3 regions of the Embleya sp. NBC_00888 genome follow, and region 1 is predicted to be linked to each of the others. Evidence: riboswitches for the same ligand, from Rfam matches in the RefSeq annotation. Region 1 holds a riboswitch; each other region holds the start of a gene.
What was found. Region 1 has a riboswitch for cyclic di-AMP ahead of OG948_RS20290 (transglycosylase family protein). Riboswitches for the same ligand answer to the same signal wherever they lie in the genome.

Region 2: it holds a riboswitch for cyclic di-AMP, as region 1 does, so the genes downstream of both, OG948_RS22550 (NlpC/P60 family protein) here and OG948_RS20290 (transglycosylase family protein) in region 1, are expected to answer to the same signal.
Region 3: it holds a riboswitch for cyclic di-AMP, as region 1 does, so the genes downstream of both, OG948_RS40475 (NlpC/P60 family protein) here and OG948_RS20290 (transglycosylase family protein) in region 1, are expected to answer to the same signal.

What each region holds. Positions count from the first base shown of each region.
Region 1 is NZ_CP108784.1:4,809,507-4,812,724, forward strand. Features, by position in the region: gene OG948_RS20285 (PIG-L family deacetylase) at 1-72, shown strand, start outside; gene OG948_RS20290 (transglycosylase family protein) at 250-1,605, opposite strand; cyclic di-AMP (ydaO/yuaA leader) riboswitch at 1,610-1,831, opposite strand; gene galE (UDP-glucose 4-epimerase GalE) at 2,291-3,218, opposite strand, start outside.
Region 2 is NZ_CP108784.1:5,260,249-5,263,466, forward strand. Features, by position in the region: gene OG948_RS22540 (IS4 family transposase) at 1-854, shown strand, start outside; gene OG948_RS22545 (hypothetical protein) at 1,163-1,519, opposite strand; cyclic di-AMP (ydaO/yuaA leader) riboswitch at 1,864-2,001, shown strand; gene OG948_RS22550 (NlpC/P60 family protein) at 2,011-3,096, shown strand; gene OG948_RS22555 (LuxR C-terminal-related transcriptional regulator) at 3,192-3,218, opposite strand, start outside.
Region 3 is NZ_CP108785.1:1,415,477-1,418,694, reverse strand. Features, by position in the region: gene OG948_RS40475 (NlpC/P60 family protein) at 342-1,433, opposite strand; cyclic di-AMP (ydaO/yuaA leader) riboswitch at 1,443-1,580, opposite strand; gene OG948_RS40470 (bile acid:sodium symporter) at 1,968-2,909, opposite strand; gene OG948_RS40465 (cation transporter) at 3,184-3,218, opposite strand, start outside.

The DNA.
Region 1 (3,218 bases):
GACGGCGCCGGGCACGCGGTGGCCCTGTGGCTCGGTCCGGACGGCGCGCTGCGCACCGCGCGGCTGCCCTGACGGCACCGTCGGGACACGCGCACCGGTCCGCACACGTGAACCGTTCGGACACGCGAACCGTTCGGACACGCGCACCGGTCCGCACACGCGAACGGCGGGCGCTCCCGGGAGGGAACGCCCGCCGTTCGGTGCAGCGGTGACTCGAATGCAGCGGGTGCAGCGGGTGGAGCGGGTGACTCAGACGCTGACGCCGTGGCTGCGCAGCCACGTCATCGGGTTGACCGCGGAGCCGTAGTTCGGCGTGGTGCGGACCTCGAAGTGCAGGTGCGGGCCGGTGACGTTGCCGGTCGCGCCGGAGAGCGCGATCTTCTGGCCGGTCTGCACCTTCATCCCGGCCTTGACCGAGATCGAGGACAGGTGCGCGTACTGGGTGTACTTGCCGTCCGCGTGCCGGATGACGACCTCGTTGCCGTACGCGCCGCCCCAACCGGCCGACACGACGGTGCCCGAGGTGACCGCGCGCACCGTGGTGCCGGTCGAGACCGCGAAGTCCTGGCCGGTGTGGCTGCCGCTGGACCAGCGCGAGCCGCCGGAGCCGAAGCTCGCGGTGAGCGTGGCGCCCGAGACCGGGGCGACGTACGAGCCGGAGGCGGTCGTCGTCGAGTCGGTCTTGGCGGCCTCGGTCTTGGTGGTCACGGCCTTCGGAGCCGGCTTGCTCTCCGTCTTGGCCTTCGGGGCCTCGGCCTTGGGCGCCTCGGTCTTCGGCGTCTCGGCCTTCTGCACCTCGACCTTGGGCTCGGCGGCCTCGGTCTTGGTGGTGGTCGGCGCGGCCTTGCCGTCGACCGCGAGCTTTTGACCCGGGAAGATCAGGTCGGGGTTCTCGCCGACGACGGACTTGTTGGCCTCGTACAGCTTCGGCCAACCGCCGGGCACGTGCGCGGCGTTCGCGATCTTGGAGAGCGTGTCGCCGGTGACCACGACATAGGACGAGGTCGCGGCGGCCGGCTCGGTCTTCGGCGTCTCGGTCTTGGGTGCCTCGGTCTTCGGGGCCTCGGCCTTGGGGGCCTCGGTCTTCGGAGCCTCGGTCTTGACCTCGATCTTCGGCGCGGCTTCCGTCTTCTTCGGGGCCGGCTTGGCGGTCTCGGTCTTGGGAGCGGTCTTCGGCGCGGTCTTGCCGGCCGAGGAGCCGGTGTCGACGTCGGCGGCGGCGCCGCCTCGGGTCAGGCCCGCCTTGACCGAGCACACCGGCCACGCGCCGGGGCCCTGGCCCTTGAGGACCTTCTCGGCGATCGCGATCTGCTGACCCTTGGTCGCCAGGTCGGCCCGGGCGGCGAACTCCGTGCCGCCGAACGCCTTCCAGGTGCTCGCGGTGAACTGCAGGCCGCCGTAGAAGCCGTTTCCGGTGTTGATCTGCCAGTTGCCCGTGCTCTCGCACTGGGCGACCTTGTCCCAGGTGCTCACGGAGGCGGCCTGGGCGGTGCCCGCGCCGATGATCGGCATGGCGACGCCGACTCCGGCGACACCCGCCGCGGCGATCAGACGCGTGGTCCTACTGGTGCTGCGACGGCGATGACGCCCGGTTCCGGACAGCATGGCTGGATCCTCTCCCACGCCTACGAGGTGAGCTGTCGGATTCGGGCCGGAGATCGATAGCCCGGCCACGTCCCGAAGGACATGGCTTCACCCCAAGCCGTTCGCGGCGTCCGATCATCGAGATCGGGGCCGTTCGCGGCGGTTCACCTGTGGTTCCCCCGCTCCTGTCGTGTGGTGCTCGTCAGCCTCCCGAACGGCCGGCGACAGGATTCGGCGTACCGGCGATCGGGGTCCGTGTGGGATACGGACGGATCGAACGCTAAGCAGGCCTCGCCGAAGATCACAAGTCTGTGTCGGATAGACGTCGATTATCCGTTTTGCGGATGAGCGCAATGTAGATGATCCCTTACGGAAAGGACCGTAGTTGGCGTTCCGTGGTGGAAGGGACGGAAACGCGTGACAACGGCCCTTGGTCGCCGTGTAGGTCGATCACCCGGGAAAGATCACCTACGTCCCGTTCGTCACATCCGCATCGCGTGTGGCGTCGCGCGGACCGGGCGCCTGCCCACCGACATGGGCGTTCGCACCCGTGGTCGACGTGATTCGTCCCACAAACGAAGCGCGCCATGTCCGATTTGCCCCAGGCGACTTCACCCTGCGCCGTCGCGGGATCGCGACGCGACACCGCCCGCGACCGCTCGCGGCGCCGGCCGATGCGCGGCGCCGCGGGCGGTGTGTGCGGGACTCAGCCGCGCTGCGCGCGCCAGCCGGCCCAGGCGCTCTCCACCATGTCCGCCGTGTCGTGCCGGGCCTTCCAGCCCAGTTCGGTGGTGATGCGATCGGCGCTCGCGACCACCCGGGCCGGGTCGCCCGCGCGCCGGGGTCGCAGCTCCGGCGCGATGTCGCGCAAACCGGTGACCTCGCGGATGAGTTCCACCATCTCGCGCACCGACGTGCCCTCACCGCGACCGACGTTCAACACCAGCCGCGCGTCCGGGTCGGTGCCGAGCCGACGGGTGGCCGCCACGTGCGCCTCGGCCAGGTCCACCACATGGATGAAGTCGCGCACGCAGGTGCCGTCCGGGGTGTCGTAGTCGTCCCCGAAGATCACCGGCGGCTGATCCGCCGTCAGCTTCTCCAGCACCATCGGCACGAGGTTGAACACGCCCTCGTCCGCGAGCTCCGGCGCGCCCGCGCCCGCGACGTTGAAGTAGCGCAGCGCGGCGTACGAGATGCCGTGCGCGCGCGCTGTGGCCTTGATCATCCACTCGCCGACGAGCTTGCTCTCGCCGTACGGGTTGATCGGCAGGCACGGGGTGTCCTCGTCGACGAGGTCGACGTCGGGCATGCCGTAGACGGCGGCGCTGGAGGAGAACACGACGCGCGTGACGTCGGCCGCGACCATGGCCGCGAGCAGGACGCGCAGGCCCTCGACGTTCTCCTCGTAGTAGTAGAGGGGGCGCGCGACCGATTCGGGCACCTGCTTCTTCGCCGCGATGTGCACCACGCCGTCCACGGCGTGCGCCCGGAACGTCTCGTCCAGCAGCGCCCGGTCCAGCACCGAGCCGACCACCAGCGGCACCTTCTCGGGAACCCGTTCGCGCGCGCCCGTGGAGAAGTCGTCGAGGACGACCACATCCTCGCCGGCCGCGAGCAACGCCCGCACGACATGC
Region 2 (3,218 bases), 450 kb from region 1:
GGGCGTGGTATCGCGGGCGCCGTCTGGTCGCGGTGGACGGCACGACCTTCGACCTGCCCGACAGCGAGGCGAACGCGGGTTTCTTCGGTCGGCCGGGTACGAGTCGGGGCCAGGGTCGGAGCGCGTATCCGCAGGCGAGGGTGGCCGTGTTGGTCGAGTGCGGCACCCACGTGGTGTTCGCGGCCGACATCGCGCCGCTCGCCGTGCGCGAAACGACCGCGGCCCGGCGGTTGTTCGCGTCGTTGGAGCCCGGGATGCTCCTGTTGGCCGACCGGGGTTTCCACGACTTCGAACTGTGGCGGGCGGCCTCCGGGACCGGCGCGGACCTGTTGTGGCGGATCAAGGGCAACGCCGTGCTCCCGGTCCTGACCTCCCTGCCCGACGGGTCCTACCTGTCCGAGATCTTCGCCGGTCACGACCGCCGGCGCGTCGATCCGATCCGGGTCCGTGTGGTCGAGTACACCCTGGGCCCGGGCGGTGGGGAGGAGATCGTGTATCGGCTGATCACCACCGTCCACGATCCCTCGGCGGCTCCGGCCGCCGAGTTGGCGGCGCTGTATCACGAGCGGTGGGAGATCGAGACCGCCCTCGACGAGATCAAGACCCACCAGGGCGGTCCCGGCCACGTGTTGCGTTCCCGTCACCCGGCGGGTGTCGAACAGGAGATCCTCGGTGTTCTCCTGGTCCATCACGCCCTGCGCGACCTGATGCACCACGCCGCTCGGGATGTGGACTGCGACCCGGACAGGCTGTCCTTCATCCGAACCCTGCGCGTCGTCCGCCGCCACGTCACCGGCCAGGCGGCGTTTTCCCCCCTCCCGACTCGCCGTCGCACTCCTCGCCACCCTGTGTGAGATCCACGAACGGCCCCTGCCGCCGAGGCGGTTGCGCTCCAACCCCCGCGTCATCAAACGCAAGATGTCCAACTGGGCGCTCAAGCGAACCGAGCACCGCAGCACACCCCCACCGAACCCACCCGACGTCACGCTCGTCGGACCGACCCGCACCACCCCAACCTGCCGCAGAAAGACCTAAAAACACCGGTATTGCCGCTAGACCCTGTCCGGCGGACCCATCGGGATCCGCCGGACAGGGCCTGGCGCGCTCGGCGAGGGATCGAGGACACGCCCGGGAGGTGAGCCGGCGGGTTCGTCGCGCCGGCTCAGGTCCACATGACGGCGATGGCGATGTTCGCCACGGTCAGCAGGCCGATCGCGCCGAGGACCTTCGGGGAGACCCGGTCCGCGGCGCGATTGCCCCAGACCAGCAGCAGGATCGCCAGCAGGATCACCAGCTTGGTGCCGATCTTGGCGTTGTCCACGTCCTGGTCCAGACCCGCCTGGACCACCCCGACCAGCGCCAGACCGGTGACGAGCATGGTCAGCGCACCGTGCGTCATCGCGGGCACGATCCGCACGTCGCCGGTGCGCAGCCCGGACATCTGGGTGAGAAAGCCGCCGAGCAGGGACGCGATGCCCACGATGTGCAGGACCAGCAGGATCTGCCGCAGAACGTCCACGTCGTACAACTCCTCGTCGGCTCCTCGCGCGGCGCCCGGGACGCCGTCGTCGTTGCGGGTCGCAGCTTAGCCGGCGGCCGATAAGGGACCTTCCGGTTGGTCATACGCGAGTAATGTGCGCCAAACGGCTCAAGATCGACTTTCGGGAATCCGGGCGCTTTTCCCGTGATACGGGGAGAAGGAAACGGCGACCTTGGTAAAGTTTTGGCAATGCAGAGGCCAATGGTGATGGTCGTGACACGCCTGTGACTAGTGTTCTGCGACAGGCGATCGGCTCGACGTCGGCCACCCGGTCGACACGATCGCCTCCGCCGAATTCGGGGACGCGTTTCGGTGACTGTGGGTGACCGCAGTCGTCGCGGCGAGAAGCCGGAACCGGGGACCCTCGCAGTCCCTGGGGTGAATCGGTGCTCCGGCACCGTAGGGCGCCTTCTTCCGCCCGAACCCGTCAGCTAACCCGGTAGGCGGCCGAGGAAGGAGACCCGCCACCAGTGGCGTCCCAACGTCGACCCGGGCAGCACCGCAAGCCCAAGCCGCGCACCGCCGTCCGTACCGCAGCGACCGTCGTCACGGCCGCCGCGACGATGACCGGCGTGATGACCTTCGCCGGCACCGCGAGCGCGGATCCCGCGCAGTCGTTCCAGCAGACCAAGGAACGCGTCAACCAACTGCACAGCGACGTGATCAAGGCCACCGACGCCGCCAACGGCGTCGAGGAGCAGATCACCAAGCAGCAGGGCACCGCGAACCAGACGCAGGCTCGGATCACCGAGGAACAGACCGCGCTGAACGCCCTGCGCGACCAGATCGGTGTCCTGGCGGCCAACCAGTACCGCAGCGGCGGCCTGCCGCCGTCGCTCTCGCTCGCGCTCAGCGGCGACCCCGAGGGTTACCTGCAGAAGTCGCAGATGATGTCCCAGCTCGACGGCCAGCAGGCCGCCAAGCTGAAGCAGATCGCGGCGCAGGCCCGAGTTCTCCAGCAGGACCGCACCGAGGCCTCCTCGCAGCTCGCGGAACTGGAGAAGCTGCGGACCGAGCTGAACAAGAACAAGGCCGACATCCAGGCCAAGCTCTCCGAGGCCCAGCGGCTGCTGAACACGCTCACCGAGCAGCAGAAGAAGGAAGTCCTCGACTCGGACGAGCACGCGGGCGACACCTCGCGTACGCCCGACCGCAGCTCGCGGGACAAGGAGAAGGACACCGCGCCGGCGACCAACATCCCGGCCTCCGGCCGGGCCCAGGCCGCGATCAACTTCGCGTTGGCGCAGATCGGCAAGCCGTACGTCTCCGGCGCCGAGGGCCCCGGCTCGTACGACTGCTCCGGCCTGACCCAGGCGTCCTGGAAGGCCGCGGGCGTGACGCTCACCCGCACCACCTGGACCCAGATCAACGACGGTCCCAAGATCGCCAAGAGCGCCCTCCAGCCGGGCGACCTGGTGTTCTTCTACTCGGACAACCGGCACGTGGGCATGTACATCGGCAACGGCCAGATCGTGCACGCCCCGCGTCCGGGCAAGACCGTGACCAAGGCGCCGCTGGACTCGATGCCGTTCCTCGCGGCCATCCGACCCGGCTAGGCCCACCGGACACCGACGACACCTCGACGGCGCCCGTCCTCGGAACGAATCCGAGGGCGGGCGCCGTCGTGTGTGCCGGGGTACCGCCGGTCCGGTCAGACCAGCCGGCGGTCGGTCGCCCA
Region 3 (3,218 bases), on a different replicon from region 1:
CGGGGCACGGGGGCACGGGGCAGGTACAGGGGTAGGCGCCGGCCCGGCCAACTGCCGGGAGCCGTCCGGGCTTCGCCACGCCGGGGTCGACCATGGCAGGGGTTCCGGACGTCCCTCGGCAGCCTCGCGTGTTCGATCGGCGTGGCCGCGCGCGGACTTCGGCGTCGACCGACGTGGGCTGGACAGCCGCGGGTCGGTACGGACCTCGCGGCTGTCCTGATGCGCGCACGCTCACGGCCGATGCTCGCCGAGCGGGCCTGTCGGAACGTGTCCGGGAGAGGACGCTGTGGAGGGATCGGCGCGCGGCCGATCGGCCTGACCGGGTCGAACGGCCGATGGGCCTAACCGGGTCGAACGGCCGCGTAGAACTCCATCGAGAAGACCGGCGCTATGGTCACGTTCTTGCCCGGCCGCGGGGCGTGCACGATCTGGCCGCCGCCGATGTAGATGCCCACGTGCGAGTTGTCCGAGTAGTAGAACACCAGGTCGCCCGGCTGCAGCGCGTCCTTGGAGATCCGCGGGCCGTCGTTGACCTGGGTCCAAGTGGTGCGGCTCAGCGAGACGTTGGCGGCCTTCCACGAAGCCTGGGTCAGTCCCGAGCAGTCGTAGGAGCTGGGACCCACGGCCCGAGGCGAGTACGGCTTGCCGATCTGGGCCTTCGCGAACGCGACCGCGGCCGCGGCCCGGCCGGAGACGGGGACGTTGGTCGCCGGCGGCGGTGTGTCCGGCTTGTCCCGCGAGCTGCGGTCGGTGTCGCCGCGTGGAGCGGCGTCGTTCTTGTGCTCGTTCGAGTCGAGGACTTCCTTCTTCTGCTTCTCGCTGAGCGTGTTCAGCAGTCGTTGGGCCTCGGCGAGCTTGGTCTGGATCTCGGTCTTGTTCTTGTTCAGCTCGGTGCGCAGCTTCTCCAGTTCCGCGAGCTGCGAGGAGGCCTCGGTGCGGTCCTGCTGGAGAGCTCGGGCCTGCGCCGCGATCTGCTTCAGCTTGGCGGCCTGTTGGCCGTCGAGCTGGGACATCATCTGCGACTTCTGCAGGAAGCCTTCGGGGTCGCCGCTGAGCGCGAGCGAGAGCGACGGCGGCAGGCCGCCGCTGCGGTACTGGTTGGCCGCCAGGACACCGATCTGGTCGCGCAGGGCGTTCAGCGCGGCCTGTTCCTCGGCGATCCGGGTCTGCGTCTGGTTCGCGGTGGCCTGTTGCTTGGTGATCTGCTCGTCGACGCCGTTGGCGGCGTCGGTGGCCTTGATCACGTCGCTGTGCAGTTGGTTGACGCGTTCCTTGGTCTGCTGGAACGACTGCGCGGGATCCGCGCTCGCGGTGCCGGCGAAGGTCATTACGCCGGTCATCGTCGCGGCGGCTGTGACGACGGTCGCCGCGGTACGCGCGACGGTGCGCGGTTTGGGCTTGCTGTGGTGCCCGGAACGACGTTGCGACGCCATTGGTGGCGGGTCTCCTTCCTCGGCCGCCTACCGGGTTGGCTGACGGGTTCGGGCGGAAGAAGGCGCCCTACGGTGCCGGAGCACCGATTCACCCCAGGGACTGCGAGGGTCCCCGGTTCCGGCTTCTCGTCGCGACGACTGCGGTCACCCACAGTCACCGAAACGCGTCCCCGAATTCGGCGGTGGCGATCGTGTCGAACGGGATGGTCGACGTGGAACCGATCGCCTTTCGTTGAACTTTAGTCACAGGAGTGTCACGGTCATCATCAGTGATCTCTGCATTGCCAAGTCTTTACCAAATTGACCGTTTCCTTTTCCCTTTATCAAGGGAAAGTCTCCTAAATTCCCTAAAGTCGATCTTGGGTTGTTTTGATAATGATTGGCAACCCGGGCCCGCCGGCGGCCCAACTCCACGGATGTCACCGAACGTATGCGATACGTGAGCCGCCGGCTGAGATCCCGGCGGGGCGGTTCTCACGTCGCGCCGAGTGCCGCCGCTGGGGACGTTCGGGCGTTCGGAGGTTCGGGGGGCTGTCAGTGGGTTGGCAGGAATTTGGGGATCGTGCGGACGTAGACGACCATGCCGACGACCTCGACCAGGGTCTGGGTGACGACGACGAGCGCGGCGAGGGCGAGGCGGTCGGGCAGGGACAGGGCCAGGGGGAGCACGACGAGGGAGTTGCGGGTCGCGCCGGTGAAGACGACGGCCCGTCCTGCGGGCACGTCCAGGCGGAACAGCCGCGCGATCGCGAGTCCGGCGAACGCCATCACGACCAGGAACAGTACGTAGAAGGGCACCACCCGCAGGACCGGGCCGAGGTCGTCGTCAAGCCTGGGGATCTGGGAGGCGACCACGACGAACAGGGTGGCGGCCATCAGCGGCACCATCGTGGTGTTCGCGGCGTCGGTGAAACGTTGCCCGGCGCGTCGTCGCGCGGCCCATGCCTGGGTGGCCCAGGCGAGGGCCAGGGGGATGACGATCAAGACGACGAACGCCTCGACGAACGGTCCCGCCTCGACGGTGTCGGCGAGTTCGGAGCCCATGAACAGGAGCAGGAACAGTGGGAGCAGGAGCATCTGGGCGAGCAGGAGCAGGGGGGTGGCGGCGAGAAGGCGTCCCTTGTCGGCGCCGGCGAGGCCGCTGAAGACGATCACGTAGTCCACGCACGGGCACAGCAGGACCAGGAGCACGCCGATGCGGACGGCCCGGTCGTCGGGCAGGAACGCGAACATCGCCGCGACCACCAGGGGCACGACGGCGAAGTTCACGGTCAGTGCGGCGGCCAGGAATCGGCCCGCGCGCAGGGCGCGCACCAGTTCGGCGGCGGGGACCTGGAGGAACGTCACGAACAGCAGTGCGGCCAGGACCGGATTGATCGCGTGTTCCAGCCCCGGACCCATCGACGGCGACACCCACCCGGCGAGGCCGCCGGCCGCCATCGCCCCCAGGTAGATCGCGACTTGGTGGTCCTCCATGACCGCGACCGGCTCCCGTGGCTCCTGCTGTGACACCCGAACACTCCCGGACCCGATCCGAACCACCGCGCGAACCGGCCGGTTCGAACACCTCCATCCTGCCGGGTGCCGACCCACCGTTCGCGCTGCCCGGCCGGGGTCGGCCGCGGGTGCGTGGGGTTGGTGGCGGCCCGCGTCCAGGAGCACGATCCGGGCCTCGGGCCGTAGGAGGGTTTTGGGGAGGCGGGGTTGGAGGCGGGCGTCGCGGTGGCCGCCGGGGTGGCGCGATGGGTGTTCAGGTGCAGCAGGCGCAGCCGGGTTGGCAGCCGC